DNA from 3 places in the Sphingobium sp. LMC3-1-1.1 genome. Region 3 is predicted to be linked to each of the others. Evidence: riboswitches for the same ligand, from Rfam matches in the RefSeq annotation. Region 3 holds a riboswitch; each other region holds the start of a gene.

Region 1 (5,164 bases), on a different contig from region 3:
GCTGTCAAAATCGTCATGGTCATGATCCTCCTCATCGTCATGGTGGGAGGGGCGTGCATCGATCTGGTCCTCCACGCCCGCGTCGAGACCGAGCAGGATAGCGGGATCAATCTCTCCCCTGGCGGTGCGGAGGATGCGGACGCCGGGTCGGATTTCCCGGGCCAGTTCCTGCTCCAACGCCACCAGGCGGTCCGGCTCCACCAGGTCGGTCTTGTTGAGCAGGACGAGGTCGGCACAGGCGAGTTGATCTTCGAACAATTCCTCGATCGGGCTGTCATGATCCAACGTGGGGTCCGCAGCACGGGCGGCCGCGAGCGCGACTTCGTCATGGGCGAAGCGGCCGGCGGCGAGCGCGTCGGCGTCGATCAAGGCGATGACGCCGTCGACCGTGGCCCGCGTCCGGATGTCGGGCCATTGGAACGCCTTCACCAGCGGCTTGGGCAGGGCAAGGCCGCTGGTCTCTATGATGATGTGATCAGGCGGGACAGGGCGATCGAGCAGTTTCTGCATGGTCGGCAGGAAATCGTCGGCCACGGTGCAGCAGATGCAGCCATTGGCCAGTTCGATGATGTCGTCATCCGGGCAGGCTTCGTCGCCGCACCCCTGAACCAGCGTGCCATCGACGCCCACATCCCCGAATTCATTGATGATAAGGGCCAGACGACGGCCGCCGGCATGCTGGATGAGGTGACGGATCAGCGTGGTCTTGCCGGCACCCAGAAAGCCGGTGATGACGGTTGCAGATACCTTTTTCATGCGGGATTTCCTTGCGGTTGGTGGCCAGCGGCGGGGATGAGTTCGATCTCGTCGAAGCCCTTCCAGCGATAGAAGGCCCAACTCGCCAGCCAGCAGGCGGCGAACAGGCCGATGATGATGAAGCCAAGGCTGTTGAAATGGGCGCCCAAATCGGCGGCGAGGGTCCAGATGCCGCCGCTGAGGCCGAGCTTGTCGCCCAGCAGCGCCGCCGCCTCGATCCCGCCGATCAGCAGCGCGACCAGAGCCGACATCAGCGTTATGGTGATATTATAGTAGAGTTTGCGGATCGGTTTCACGAACGCCCACTGATAGGCGCCCATCATCAGCGCGCCGTCCGTGGTGTCGATCAACGCCATCCCCACCGCAAAGAGCAGGGGGAAGATAAGGACGGTCGCGATGGAAAGGCCGCTGGCGGCCTGGCCGGCGGAAAGGCCCAGAATGGCAACCTCTGTCGCGGTATCGAAGCCCAGACCGAAAAGAAAGCCGAGCGGCGCCATGTGCCAGCTTCGCGTCACCAGCCGGAAAAGCGGGCGGAAAAGGTGCGACAGGAGACCCCGATTGCCCAGAAGAATGTCCATATCTTCATCGATATAGGCGCCACCCCTTCGAACATGATTGAAGGTCTTGAGCACGGATCGCAGGATGACCAGATTCATCGCCGCAATGGCAAGGAGGAAGGTCGCGGACACCAGCGTCGCAATGGTGCCGCCAATGGCTCCTGCGGCTTCGACGCGGCTGAGGGCATTGGCGGCGAATGCGATGAGGACAGCGGCGATCAGCACGATGCCGCTATGGCCGATGGCGAACCAGAAGCCGACCGTAAGGGGCCGCTGGCCGTCCTGCATCAGCTTGCGGGTCACATTGTCGATGGCGGCGATATGATCGGCGTCGACGGCATGGCGCAGGCCCAGGCTCCAGGCAAGCACCGCCGTACCGAGCATGACGGGATCGCCCGCGAAGATGGTGAAGGCCGCGATCCAGGCGGCCAGATTGGCGGCGATGAGACCGGCGAACATGCCGGTGGCGCGGCGACGCAGGCCGCCAGGAGGCGCCTGCATCGATGCCTGCGCATCGGAGGAAATGGTCATCGGACGGTATCCCGTCGGCGTCTGCGAAACCGGACGGAAACCGCCTTCATGCCGGACGGACGCTCTTGCGCCCGGCATGCGGACAGCAGCTCCCGCTGCGAGAAGCGTCGCTCAGACGGAGGACCGTGCCGCGGCCATCCCCTGGACCAAGGCAAGAGCGACCAGACGCAGGCAGGTTTCCTGGCTTGCGGGTCACGGCTCGGCGCATGGCCTTCCCAGGCCTCGCATGGTTTAGCGTCCGGCCCAGTGGCTGATCATCCGGCGCTCCGGAGGATCGCTATGCGTCTCGCTCACCGCTTACAGTTGCAGGGACAGCTGCGGATTCATCACCGCATTCCCTATTAAGCCCCTTGCGAGGGCACCGGCGCGATCATGAAGACCAACCGAAACCGATCTTCACGGCCGTGCATAGAGGCTGGGAAAAGAAATGGGAAGGGGCGCTTCATCGGCGCCTTCATCAGCGGTCGTTCCCTGATGAGGCATTGGGCGATGACCTCCGTCATGGCGCGGTGGCGCATCGGCTGTCGCTGGAGGTGATTCCGGTCGACCGGCATTCTTCGAGCAGGGTATCGAGGAACGCCAGGCCGGTGGGCGACAGTTCCCGATCGTGGATCAGCCAGAGCGAACTCATGACCGGCAAGTCGAACGGGCGGTTGACCACATTGTCAAGGTGCAGCCGCGCCATTGACAAGGGTATGACCGTAGGCCCGAACCCCGCCGAAACCAGGCCCAGCAGGGTGGCCAGGCTGCGGGCTTCATGGGAGATTTTGGGGACGAAGCCAGCCTCCGTGCAAAGGGCCCGGAAATGTTCCGTGAAGCCTGTGCCATTGGGTGCGCCGTACAGGACCAGCGGTTCATCGAAAAGGTCGGCAATCCGGGGTGGGGCCGCCCTTAGCGCCAGCGGATGATCCGCGCGCAGCGCCAGCACCATCTCTTCCTTGAGCAGGCATTGCGACAGCAAGCCATCAGACAGCGTCAATGCCGTGAAATCACGCAAGATTCCAAGATCGAGCTGGCGGCTGGCGACCCCCTCTATCTGTTCGTCGCGGCCCTGTTCGCGCAGGATCAGTTCGACGTCCGGATGGGCTTTGCGGAAGCGGTAGAGCGCGCGCGCGATCGGCGGCACGAAGGGTCCGGACGTAGTGAAACCCAGCCCCAGCCGCCCGATCTCCGCACGCTGCGCCATGCGCGCGATCTGTGCTGCGCGGTCGGCCTGGGCAAGCGTCCTGCGGGCTTCCGGCTCGAACAGCCGGCCCGCCTCCGTCAGGCGCACCTTGCGGCTGGTGCGATCGAACAGGCGGACGCCAAGCTCCTCCTCCAGGGCGCGGATTTGCTGGCTGAGCGGCGGCTGGGATATGCCGAGGCGAAGCGCGGCGCGGCCAAAATGCATCTCTTCAGCGACGCACAGGAAATAACGAAGGTGGCGCAGGTCCATATTATCATGTCGTCAAAGATATCGATCATGCCATATTATATATTAGACGTGGAATGTCCAAGGGCGCATGGGCGTTTTCGAATGCGGCGGTGTCCCATGACCGTCGGGCGGATGTGCGCGGGCTATGCCCCCTCATTGCCGCAGCACTCCGCCCATGGTCGGGGATGTCGTCGCATTCTTGGGCGCATTGTCAGGCAGGCCGGTCACGGACAATCGCCTGAAAATGCGAAAAAAAGATATGCGCATTTCCTGGCGCTGTTCGTCACTGTCCCAGAAGGCGAAAAATATATCCGGAGAGGTCGCGTTTCATGTGCGGCGGGGATCACCTGGCGGCGCTTGCGTGGAGTCGTGAATGATCGATATCGTCAAGGTTGCCCTGCATCGTCCGCTGACCTTCATCGTAATGGCAATCCTGATCGCGATCGGCGGGGTTCTGGCGGCCGTGCGCACCCCGGTCGACATCTTCCCCAACATCCGCATCCCGGTGGTGGCCGTTGCCTGGCAATATGCGGGCCTGTCGCCGGAGGACATGGCGAACCGCATCGTCAATCCCTATGAGCGGGTGCTGACGACGACGGTCAATGATATCGACCATATCGAGAGCCAGTCGCTTCAGGGTATCGGCGTCATCAAGATCTATTTCCAGCCGGGCGCCGACATCCGGACCGCCACGGCGCAGGTGACATCGGTGTCGCAGACCGTCCTGCGCCAGATGCCGCCGGGAATTACGCCACCGCTGATCCTGAACTATAGTGCGTCGACCGTTCCCATCCTCCAGCTTGCCCTGTCGGGAAAGGGGCTGTCGGAACAGCAATTGTTCGACATGGGCATGAACCAGGTCCGCCCGCCCCTGATCACGGTGCCCGGTCTTGCCATGCCATTCCCGTCCGGCGGCAAGCAGCGGCAGGTTCAGATTGACCTCAACCCGCTGGCGCTTCAATCGAAGGGTCTGTCGGCGCAGGATGTGGGCGCTGCCATCGCGGCGCAGAACCAGATCAACCCGGCCGGCTTCGTCAAGATCGGCGAAACGCAATATAGCGTGAAGTTGAACAACGCCCCGTCCTCCATAGAGGCTCTGAACGACCTGCCGGTCAAGGTCGTGAACGGCGCGACCATCACCATGCGGGACGTCGCGCATGTTCGCGACGGCAGCGGCCCGCAGCAGAATATCGTGCATGTCGAGGGCAGCCGGTCGGTGCTGCTGACCATCCTCAAGAACGGCGCGACCTCCACCCTGGCAATCGTGGACGGCGTCAAGCAGAAACTGCCGCAGATTGCCGCGGGCCTGCCCGACGCGCTCAAGATCCTGCCCATCGGCGACCAGTCGCTCTTCGTGAAGGCAGCCGTGGAAGGCGTCATCCATGAAGGCGCGATCGCCGCGGCGCTGACGTCGTTGATGATCCTGCTGTTCCTGGGATCCTGGCGTTCGACGGTGATCATCGCCCTGTCGATCCCGCTCGCCATATTGGCCGCTATCGCGGCGCTGGCGGCTTTCGGCCAGACGCTGAACGTCATGACGCTGGGCGGCCTGGCCCTGGCGGTCGGCATATTGGTCGACGATGCGACCGTGACCATAGAAAATATCAACTGGCATCTGGAACAGGGCAAGGGCGTGATCGAAGCCATATTGGACGGCGCGGCGCAGATCGTGACGCCAGCCTTCGTATCGCTGCTGTGCATATGCATCGTTTTCGTGCCGATGTTCTTCCTGCCCGGAGTTGCAGGCTTCCTGTTCGTGCCGATGGCCCTGTCCGTCGTATTCGCGATGATTGCGTCCTTCATCCTGTCGCGGACGCTGGTGCCGACCATGGCGATGTATCTGCTGAAGCCCCATGTCGAGGGGGGCGATATGCACCTGGCCGGGGCGCCCGCTTCCCGCAATCCG
Region 2 (5,164 bases), on a different contig from region 3:
TCGCAATGGCATTGACCGCCGCGACCGTGACAGCGCTGCCGCCAAGGCGGCCCTCTACGACGCAACAGGGGACGGGTTGGGCGTGCCAGAGCGCCTCCTTCGATTCTGCCGCTCCGACGAAGCCGACGGGACAGCCGATGATCGCGGCCGGTCGAGGGCAGGCGGGATCCTCCAGCATGTCGAGCAGATGGAACAGAGCCGTCGGCGCATTGCCGATCGCGACAAGCGCGCCTGCCAGATAAGGCCGCCAGAGTTCAAGCGCGGCGGCGGAGCGGGTGTTGGACATGCGCTCCGCCAGCGCGGGCACTTGCGGATCGTTCAGCGTGCAGAGGATGGGATTGGCGGCCGGCAGGCGCTTTGCGGTGATCCCTTCGGACACCATGCGCGCGTCGCAGAGGATCGGGGCGCCGGCCTGAAGAGCGGCGATGGCAGCTTCTGCGAAGGAGGGAGAAAAGCGGATCCGGGACGCAAGTTCGACCAGTCCCGCCGCATGGATCATGCGCACGGCGATGCGCTCCTCCTCGGGCGAGAAGCGGCCGAGATCAGCCTCCGCGCGGATGATGCGAAAGGACTGCCGGTAGATGGCGGCGCCATCGGTTTCATAGTTTTGGGGCATCAGGGCCTTCCAAAATGGGCGAGGACTTGGTCGGCGGTCATGCCGGCCAACTCCGGCGATGATCCGGCGGGGCCGTTGCGGGACAGGTCGAAGCGGCCCTGCCTGCCGGTGAGAACAAGGTCGGCAGGCACCTGTCGGGCACAGCCCTTGGCGCAGCCCGACACATGCAGGGAGCCATCGACCAGCGGTGCGAGCCGGGTGGCGAGGCTGCGGGTCGCAACGCTGGCCTGCGGGCATGCAGGCGCGCCAGGGCAGGCATCCATTCCGAGCAGCCGGTCAATGGAGAGGTTGTCGGCATCCTCCTTGGCTCCTTCGAGGATCAGGCCGCGCCAGGGGGTGATGCGCACGGCGCAGACATTCCCTTTTTCCGCCAGCGCGATGAGGCTGTCGGCATGGAACTGGCCGAAGGGAATGCCGTGAAACGGGCCGGCTGCCGCCGCCAGCGCTTGGGAAGGCGGGCGGGACGGCGCGGGCGCGACATCCGCAACGGTTGGCAGAGGAGCTTTGTGCCGGGCTGCGCGGCCAGATGCTGCCCCGCCCGTGGCCAGAAACCAGTGGAAAAGGGCGCTCAGGTCGCGAGCCGCGTTTTCGACGCTGGTGGTAGAACCGAGCATCCGTCCGTCCATCCTCAGCAGCAGCATGCCCGTTGCGCTGCGTTCGAAGCGGAAGTCCGCGGGAACAGCTGCCAGACAGGGCGCAGGGCCGGCGTCGATGGCGATCCCGATCTTGGGGGGAAGTTCGGGCATTTCATCAAGATGCTCGATCAGGCTGAGGGCGATGTTTTCCGTGTCGTCCCCTGGCGAGGAATCGGGCGTGAGCAGGACATTGCCGCGAGCCTCACGGCCAGGATCGGGATCGGCGAGGCCAAGAGCGATGAGTTGCCGGAGCAGTGGAGCATGGCTTTGCTCCGCCACGCCGCGAAGCTGGAGCGCGGCGCGGTTGGTAAGGTCGATCAGGCCGTTGCCGTGCGAACGCGCCGCTTTTGCAAGTCCGATGGCCTGCGGCACGGTGAGGCGGCCCAGTCGGGGGCGCACCCGTACCAGCAATCCGTCGCCTGCCGTCATCGGACGCCATGCCGATGGACACCAGCCGCGAACGGCGGCGGACGATGCGCTTTGCGCGTCTGGCAACGAACTTCACCTCCCACGTCGCAACGACGACCGGAGGATGTCCCCCAGCCGCATTCGTCGCCCGTGCGGAGAACCGAGCCGTGACCATCCCCTGGACCATGGCTAGAGCGACCTTTGCGTTCGGCAGGTATCCTGGCTTGCGGGTCGTCGCCTTGGCACGGGCCTTCCCGGATTGCTCCAGTGGCTGGCCATCCCGGATGGGGGGCCGTCCTTGCCTTGCTCGCCGCTTACAGTTGCAGGGACAGCCGCGGATTAGGGAGCATCCTCCCGCACCGCGTTCCCATTTAAGCCCCTCGCGGGGCACCGACGCGATCGATGGAGCGGGCGGAACCCGTTCCAGCAACGCCTCATAGGCGGGGAGGACGGGAAAGGAAAGAGCCGTTCAGCGGCAATCGTCAGCGCGTGACGATCGCGGAATGCCAGTCGGTGCGATGTTCCCAGCCCCGTCTTTCCAGTTCCGGCGTAGCCTCTTCGCTTACAGGATAGCCCAGGCATATCAGCCCGAGGCAGCGCCAGTTGCCGGGAATGGCGAGCATCGCATCCACCGTCGCGGGATCCAGTATCGACACCCAGCCCAGCCCAATGCCGCGCGTGCGGGCGGCAAGCCACAATGTGTGGATGGCCATCACGCAACTGTAGCGGCGCGCCTCCGGCATGGTGATTGCGCCCAGCCTGTGCCCCGTTTCAGTGCCTTCGTCGCAATAGACGGCGAACAGCACGGGCGCTTCGCGCAGACCGTGCAATTTGAGGCTGCGGTAGAGCCGGTCCTCCTCTCCATCGTAGATCTTGCCCGCTCTGGCGATCTGGGCATCGACATGGACGGCGAGATCCTCGCGCAGCCCCGGCGTTTCGATCCGGACGAACCGCCAGGGCTGCGAAAGCCCCACGGACGGGGCGCTGTGCGCAAGGGCGAGCAGCCTTTCCACCTCGCTTTCGTCCAGCGGGTCGGTCAGGAAATGGCGCACGTCGCGGCGCAGGTGGACCAGATCCTCGAAGGCGGCGATGTCGAAGGCGGTGTGTGTCAGAATTCGATTCCCGGCTGGGCCTTCACGCCGCTGCGGAAGGGATGTTTGACAAGCGTCATTTCGGTGACGAGATCGGCCGCGTCGATCAGCGCTTCGGGCGCGTTGCGGCCGGTGATGAGCACATGCTTCATCGGGCTTCTGGCGGTCACGGCTTCCAGGACCTCTGCCACGGGCAGGTAGTCGTAGCGCAGGACGATGTTGAGTTCATCGGCAAGGACCATGTCATAGGCCGGATCGGCGATCATGCGTTTCACCTCATCCCACGCTTCGCGCGCCAGGGCAATGTCCCGGGTCCGGTCCTGCGTATTCCAGGTGAAGCCTTCGCCCATCGGCTTGAATTCGACATTGTCCGGAAACGCATCGAACACCCGTTTTTCTCCGGTGGTCATCGCGCCCTTGACGAACTGGACGACGCCCACCTTCCTGTCATGGCCGATGGCGCGGACCACCATGCCCAGGGCGGCGGTCGTCTTGCCCTTGCCCTTGCCGGTGTGGACGATCAACAGGCCCTTTTCCTGCGTCTTGGTAGCCATGATCCTGTCATGGGCGGCCTGTTTCTTCTTCATCTTTTCGGCATGTTGTTCGGGCGTGCGTTCGATCATTGCGAGGCATCCTTGATTTGGGAGAGAAGCATGGCGGCGCTGTTCGACCGGGGCTTCCAAAGGGCGCGGTCCAGCGCTTCGTGGAGGCGGGCGGCGGTTTCCCGCAGGGCTGCCGGATTGGCCTGCGCCATGAAGGCGCGGACCGTCTCATCCTCCATGAAGGCGGCATGGACGGCGTCGAAATGATGGTCCTTGACGGCATGGGTGGTGGCGGCGAAGGCGAACAGATAGTCGACCGAGGCGGCGATTTCGAACGCACCCTTATAGCCGTGGCGCATCATCCCGGCGATCCATTTGGGGTTGGTGACGCGGGCGCGGACGATACGGCCAATCTCATCCTCCAGCGTGCGGATGACAGGACGTTCGGGGCGGCTGTGGTCGTTATGATAGCTGAGAGGCTTCCTGCCGGAGAGATGCTCGACGGCGGCGGCCATGCCGCCTTCGAACTGATAATAATCATCGCTATCGAGCAGGTCGTGCTCGCGATTGTCCTGATTCTGTATCAGGGCGTCGGCGTCGGTCAGGCGCCGGGCGAAGAGGCTGCGTTCGCTGTCGCCCTCCACCCCGCCGCCATAGGCATGGCTGCCCCAGTCGAGATAGACATTGGCCAGGTCCGACCTGTCATGCCAGATCCTCTCGTCAATCATCGCCTGAAGGCCTGCGCCATAAGCGCCGGGTTTCGACCCGAAGACGCGGCTGCCTGCCCGGCGCAGCGCGACCTTTTCCGCCATGCCCTCCGCGATCAACGCCGCGGTTTCCGCCCGGTGGCGCGCTGCCGCCGGGTTGTCCTCCTCCGGTTCGTCCAACGCCATGACGGCGCGGGCTGCGCTGTCGACAAGGTCGATCTGCTCCGGGAAGGCATCCCGGAAGAAGCCCGAAACGCGCAAGGTGACGTCGACGCGCGGGCGGCCCAGTTCCGCGATCTTCATGACCTCGAACCCGATGACGCGGCCGGAAGCCCAGTCCCAGCGGGGACGCGCGCCCATCAGGGCGAGCGCCTGCGCAATGTCGTCGCCGCCCGTGCGCATATTGGCGGTGCCCCAGGCCGAAAGGGCGATGGCGCGAGGATAGTCGCCCTCGCGCTGGAGATAGTCCTGCACGATGAGATCGGCGGAGCGTTGCCCGAGATTCCAGGCGGCGACCGTGGGCACGGCGCGGGTATCGACCGAATAGAAATTGCGGCCGGTGGGAAGGACGTCGGGCCGGGCCCTGGTGGGCGCTCCGGAAGGGCCGGGAGCGACGAATTTGCCGTCAAGGGCGTCGAGGAGCGCGGCCTTTTCGGCACGTCCGCAGGCATCGACGCGGGGGGCGAGATCGGCTTCGATGGCCTTGAGAACGGCCTCGCTCCGTCGGCCTGGGGCACCTTTCCGCTGAATGCCGTCATTCCCCTGTTCGCGGGACAGATAGTCCACCAGGTCGATGGCATAGAGTTCCAGCCGTTCGACCGTGTCGCCCGTGGTGCGCCAGGGGGCCTTTGCGACAGCCTCCAGGGCGGCCGGGCGTGCGCCGGTCCATGCCTCGCCCATCACGCAATCCAGGGGATCGAAATCCAGCGCCAGATCATCGGCCAGCGCGCGCAGCAGCGATTGCTGGCCTTCCTCCATCCCTCTGGGACAGCGGGCGAGGGCGATGAGGAGATCCCGGCGGAGACGGCCTTCCGGGCTCTGCGTGAAGATATGCAATCCATCGCGGATCTGCATTTCCTTGAGCTCACACAGATAGTTATCAATCGCGGCTAAGGCCTCGTCTCCGCTTCCTCGCGCGCCTGCATCCCTGTCCAGTCCCTGTGCG
Region 3 (5,164 bases):
ATTGCGCGCCATTCCGCGCATCCGCGTGCCGCAGGCGTGGACGGTGTGCGGCGGCCCCGCCTATGTCGACGCCGCAAGGAGCATCACGGCGCAGCTTGACGGCGCGGCGCAGATCAACGCCGCGCCACGCCCATAAGCCGTCAGAAGCGCACACGCACGCCGCCGAAGGCCGATCGCCCATAGGTGCCATAGCCATAGACCGTGGCGTATTTCGCATCGGTGACATTGTCGATGCGGCCATAGATTTCCAGCTTCTCCATGATCGGGAAAGACGCCCGGATGTTCGCTATCGCATAGCCGTCCAGCCGTACCAGATTGGTCGCGTCGTTGAAGCTGTCGCCCACCATCGTCACGGTGGCGCCGGTCGACAGGCCGAAGGGCCAGACATAATCCGCCGAAACGCTGACCGCGTCGGGGGCGCGGCGGGGCAGCCGGGCGCCGCTACTGCGGTCGCGCGCATCGACATGGCTGTAGGCGGCCGTGACGGTCAGCGCATCGACCGGCCTCAGCGTCAGCATCGCCTCCACCCCCTTGGCGCGGGTGCGGTCGAGATTATTATACCCGCCATAGAGGCCGATCGAATAATCATAGTTGATCTGGTTTCTGGTATCGCGGCGGAACGCCGTGACGGAGAGGATCGCCCGGTCGCCGTCGAGCCTCTGGTCAAAACCGATATCGTAGCTTTTCGACCGCTCGGGACGCAGGCCGGCATTGCCGACATCGGCGCCGTAAAGCTGGTAGAGCGACGGCGCCTTGAACCCCTCGCCATAGCTCATGCGGATATTGGTCGCGCCGGCATTGGGCGTGTAATTGGCGTTGGCGCCGAAGGTCGTCGCGCCGCCGAACTGGCTGTGATCGTCATGCCGCACGCCGCCGGTCAGCGACAGGCCGGCAAGGGGCTTGACGACGGCCAGCGCATAGACGCTGTCGATATCGGCCTTGTGGCGTTCGGTGGAACCGAAGCCGGAAAAGTCATAGTCGGGCCGCTCATGTTCATAGCCGAAGACCAGCTTCGCCTGATCCACCGGCTGGTAGATCCCTTCATATTCGAAGCGCAAATTGGTGCCGGAATAGGCATAAGGCCCGAAAGCAGACGTATAGTCGCGGTCGATGCGGAACCAGGTGACGGCCGCCCGATTGGTGAGCCTGCCGTCGAACAGCGCGAGGTTGAGGCCCGCATAGCCGACATATTGATCCGATTTCGAGGAGTCCGTGGTGCTGTCCACCACGCCATTGTCGGTATCCAGGTCGGCATGGATATAATAGCCGCGCAGGTCGAGGTTGAGGGTATCGGTGAAGGACAGCTTCAGCCTGGCATTGGCGGCGATATTCTCATAGCCGTCCCTTTCGGTGCCGCTGGCGGCGGAGGAAATGCCGTCGGTGTTGAAATAGGCGATGCCGACGCCGCCCGACGCGATGCCGCTGCCGCCCGAAACGTCCGCCTTCGCGTTCAGCGTATTGCTGTAGCCGTAATCGACGGAGGCATTGCCGGCAAAGCCGGTGCCGGGCGTTCCGGTCATGACGTTGACCACGCCGCCGATCGCCTGGCTGCCGTAGACGATCGAGTTGGAGCCGCGCAAAATCTCGATCCGCTGGATATTGCCGGTCAGCAGATTGCCGAAATCGTACATGTCGCCGATGCCGCTGGGGTCGTTGACCTTGACCCCGTCGATCAGCACCAGCGTCTGCGTCGTTTCCGCGCCGCGCAGCGAAACCCCGGTCACGCCGCCCAGGCTGCCGCTGCGGTTGAAGCGCACGCCCGGCGTGGTGGCCAGCAGGTCGACCACGCTGACGCTCTGGCGGGTGCGGATGGTGTCGGCGTCGATCACGGTGACGGCCTGGCCGACCTCGTCGCGCGGCTGTTCGATGCCCAGCGCGGTGACGATGATCTCATCCTCCGCCAGCGCAGGTGCGGCCGCGAGCAAGGCGGCGATGGAAACGGAAATCCTCAACATGTCTGTCTTCCCCCTGAGCGCGATGCAACATGGCTCAGGGCGTCCGCTCATGCGGCCGGACAGGGGAAAATGGCTGGCGCCCGCGCCCTCCCCCACACCGATGCGGCCCCGCGCCGCTTCGTCGCTCAGACGGAGAACACCGTGCCGTGGCCATACCCTGGACCAAGGCAAGAGCGACCATGCGCCGGCAGGTCTCCTGGCTCGCGGGTCAATGCGGCGATGCACGCCTTCCCGGACTTGCGTCCAGTGGCCGGCCCTGGGGGCCGAAGTGCATCGCGCTCACCGCTTACAGTTGCAGGGACAGCCGCGGATTGGGACGGCTTCCCGTCCGCACCGCATTCCCGTTTTCAGCCCTTCCGGGCACCGGCGCGATCTTCCTTGCGCGCAGGGGCTTTGCCCTGCCCGCGCCGGGCGCCATAAGGGAAAGCGGCGGCCATGCCAAGGGGCAGCCGCAGAAGGAGATTGCATGTCGTTCGCCATCAACGCCGCCGATGTCGAGGATGCGGCGCGGGTCATCGCCCCCGCCGCCATCCGCACCCCCCTGCTGGAAAATGCGGCGCTCAACGCCCGCTGCGGCCGGCGGGTGCTGGTGAAGTTCGAGGGCGCGCAGCACAGCGGATCGTTCAAGTTCCGCGGTGCCTACAACCGGCTGGCCCGGCTGGACGCCGGGGAGCGAAAGGCAGGCGTCGTCGCCTGGTCATCGGGCAATCACGCGCAGGGCGTCGCCTTTGCGGCGCGCTTGCTGGGGATCGCGGCGACGATCGTGATGCCGGCCGACGCGCCCGCGATCAAGACGGCGAACACGCGGGCGCTGGGCGCCGAAGTCGTTGCCTATGACCGCTTCACCGATAACCGGGAGGAGATCGCCACGCGGCTGGCGACCGAGAGGGGCGCGGTGCTGGTGCCGTCCTTCGACGATCCCTTCATCATGGCGGGCCAGGGCACGATCGGGCTGGAGATCATGGAGCAGGCCGCCGAAGCAGGCGCGAAGATCGGCCAGATCCTGGTCAATTGCGGCGGCGGCGGCATGGTGTCGGGGATCGCGACGGCGGTGAAGGCGCGCATGCCCGAGGTCAATATCCATGCGGTGGAACCGGAAGCGTTCGACGATACGGCGCGGTCCCTGGCCAGCGGCAAGCGGGAAAGCGTGTCGCCCGATGCGCGGTCGATCTGCGACGCACTGCTGTCTCCCACGCCGGGAGCGCTGACCTTTCCCATCAACCAGGCGCTGTTGTCCGGGGGCCTGGCGGTGAGCGACGATCAGGTGCGCGACGCGATGCGCTTTGCCTTTTCCGTGCTCAAGCTGGTGGTCGAGCCGGGCGGAGCCGCATCGCTGGCGGCCATGCTGGCCGGGATTGCTCCGCCTGCCGATGGGGCCGGCGTCGTGGTGCTTTCAGGCAGCAATGTCGATCCCGACAGCTATGCCCGGATCATAGGCGGCGGCGCATGATGCGGCTGATGGGGGCAGTGCTGGCTGGCGGGCGGTCCAGCCGGTTCGGCAGCGACAAGGCGCAGGCGATGCTGGAGGGGCGCACCCTGCTGGACCATGCGGTGGAGGCGCTGGGCCGCCATGTCGAAACCGTCGTGGTCTGCGGCCGGCAGGTGGAGGGCATGATCGGGCTGGCGGATCGGCCCGCCGCGGACATGGGGCCGTTGGGCGGCCTCAACGCGGCGCTGCATCATGCCCTGGCGCAGGGTTATGACGCCGTGCTGACGACCGGGTGCGACGTGCCCGCCTATCCGGACGGCCTGGCGCAGGCCCTGATCGGCCCTGAACCCGCCATCCTCAAGGGGCAGCAACTGGCCGGATTCTGGCCCGCTTCGCTGGCGGGCGAACTGGATGCCCATCTGGCGGAGGACAATAACAGATCGATCCGGGGCTGGCTGGAGCGGGTCGGCGCCCGGATCGTCGACCGGCCCGAATTCGTGCTGCCCAACATCAACCGGCCGGAGGATCTGCAGGCCCTCGCAAAGGACAGTCGATGAATGGAGTGCTTCCGCGAACGCACTTGAACGAGGCAAGCCGCGAGAGCGCCCCGTACCGACTTTGAACGGGCCTCCCGCCTTCGCGGGAGCATGCTGCGCTGTCGTTAATTGGTCAGGGCTACAGCCGCCATGGTCTCCACCGGCGCATGCGTCCCGGCCACCGCCTCCCCGATCAGCAGAAGCGTCGGGTCTTCGTCGCTGATCGTCCGCACCAGGAAGGCCAGAGCCGACAGCTTGCCCCGGATCAGCCGTTCGGTCGGCAGGGAGACATTGACCGCCACCATCACCGGCGTTTCGGGATCGCGCCCGGCGGCGATCAGGCAATGGCTGATCTCGCCCGCCGCGGCCCTGCCCATATAGATGCCGATCGTGCCGCCCGGACGGGCCAGCGCTTCCCAGTCCAGCTTCAGCGGTTCGCCCGCCTTCAGATGCGCTGTGACCAGCGTCAGCCCCCGCGCCACGCCGCGCAGGGTGAGCGAGGCATGGCCGCTCGCCGCCGCAGCGCTGGCCGTGGTGATGCCGGGGCAGATGCGCACGGAAACGCCCGCCTCCGCCAGATGCGCCATCTCTTCCGCCGATCGGCCAAAGACCGAGGGGTCGCCGCCCTTCAGGCGCACGACGCGCCTGCCCGTCCTGGCGGCCGCGAGCAGCAGGTCGTTGATGCTGTCCTGCGCCTTGGAATGGCGGCCCGAACGCTTGCCGACGCTGACCCGCTCCACCCCCGGGGGAATGAGGTCGATCACGCCCGGCCCGACCAGCGCGTCGTAGAAGACGACCTCTGCCGCGGCGATCAGCCTTTCCCCCTTGCGCGTGAGCAGGTCCGGATCACCCGGCCCCGCGCCGACCAGCCATACCTGTCCGGGCGCGATCAGGTCCTGGGGCAGTTCATTCGGCTGCATGAAGCGTCTCCTGCATGCTTTGGGCAAGGATATTGGCGAGCGCGGGGCGGCATGACCCGCAATTGGTGCCCGCGCCCAGCGCCTTGCCGATGGCGGGCACATCGACCAGTTGCTGTTCACGGATCGCGGTGACGATCTGGTTGAGGCCGATGTCGAAGCAGACGCAGATGGTCACCCCCTTGTCCGGCTGGCTGCCGGGTCCGCGCGCCGCAAGGACGGAACCGCCGACCCCCTCGACCAGCAACTGGCCGATCAGCCAGTCGCGCGAGGGCAGCAGGCCGGTGCGCGTCACGAACAGCACCCCGTTCAATCGGCCTTCGCCGA

Evidence for each region. A riboswitch is a leader RNA that binds a small molecule or an ion and turns the genes downstream of it on or off. The one in region 3 is predicted to bind cobalamin.
Region 1: it holds a riboswitch for cobalamin, as region 3 does, so the genes downstream of both, MRBLMC3_RS10740 (HoxN/HupN/NixA family nickel/cobalt transporter) here and MRBLMC3_RS21590 (TonB-dependent receptor plug domain-containing protein) in region 3, are expected to answer to the same signal.
Region 2: it holds a riboswitch for cobalamin, as region 3 does, so the genes downstream of both, MRBLMC3_RS10715 (cobalamin biosynthesis protein CobG) here and MRBLMC3_RS21590 (TonB-dependent receptor plug domain-containing protein) in region 3, are expected to answer to the same signal.

Annotation. Positions count from the first base shown of each region.
Region 1 is NZ_JBEGHQ010000012.1:75,036-80,199, forward strand. Features, by position in the region: gene cobW (cobalamin biosynthesis protein CobW) at 1-756, opposite strand, end outside; gene MRBLMC3_RS10740 (HoxN/HupN/NixA family nickel/cobalt transporter) at 753-1,844, opposite strand; cobalamin riboswitch at 1,998-2,225, opposite strand; gene MRBLMC3_RS10745 (LysR substrate-binding domain-containing protein) at 2,344-3,279, opposite strand; gene MRBLMC3_RS10750 (efflux RND transporter permease subunit) at 3,632-5,164, shown strand, end outside.
Region 2 is NZ_JBEGHQ010000012.1:67,618-72,781, forward strand. Features, by position in the region: gene MRBLMC3_RS10710 (precorrin-8X methylmutase) at 1-616, opposite strand, end outside; gene MRBLMC3_RS10715 (cobalamin biosynthesis protein CobG) at 616-1,680, opposite strand; cobalamin riboswitch at 1,851-2,069, opposite strand; gene bluB (5,6-dimethylbenzimidazole synthase) at 2,142-2,771, opposite strand; gene cobO (cob(I)yrinic acid a,c-diamide adenosyltransferase) at 2,768-3,373, opposite strand; gene cobN (cobaltochelatase subunit CobN) at 3,370-5,164, opposite strand, start outside.
Region 3 is NZ_JBEGHQ010000078.1:82,393-87,556, reverse strand. Features, by position in the region: gene MRBLMC3_RS21595 (ABC transporter substrate-binding protein) at 1-136, shown strand, start outside; gene MRBLMC3_RS21590 (TonB-dependent receptor plug domain-containing protein) at 141-1,955, opposite strand; cobalamin riboswitch at 2,125-2,338, opposite strand; gene MRBLMC3_RS21585 (threonine ammonia-lyase) at 2,422-3,405, shown strand; gene mobA (molybdenum cofactor guanylyltransferase) at 3,405-3,941, shown strand; gene cobA (uroporphyrinogen-III C-methyltransferase) at 4,046-4,840, opposite strand; gene MRBLMC3_RS21570 (molybdopterin-dependent oxidoreductase) at 4,827-5,164, opposite strand, start outside.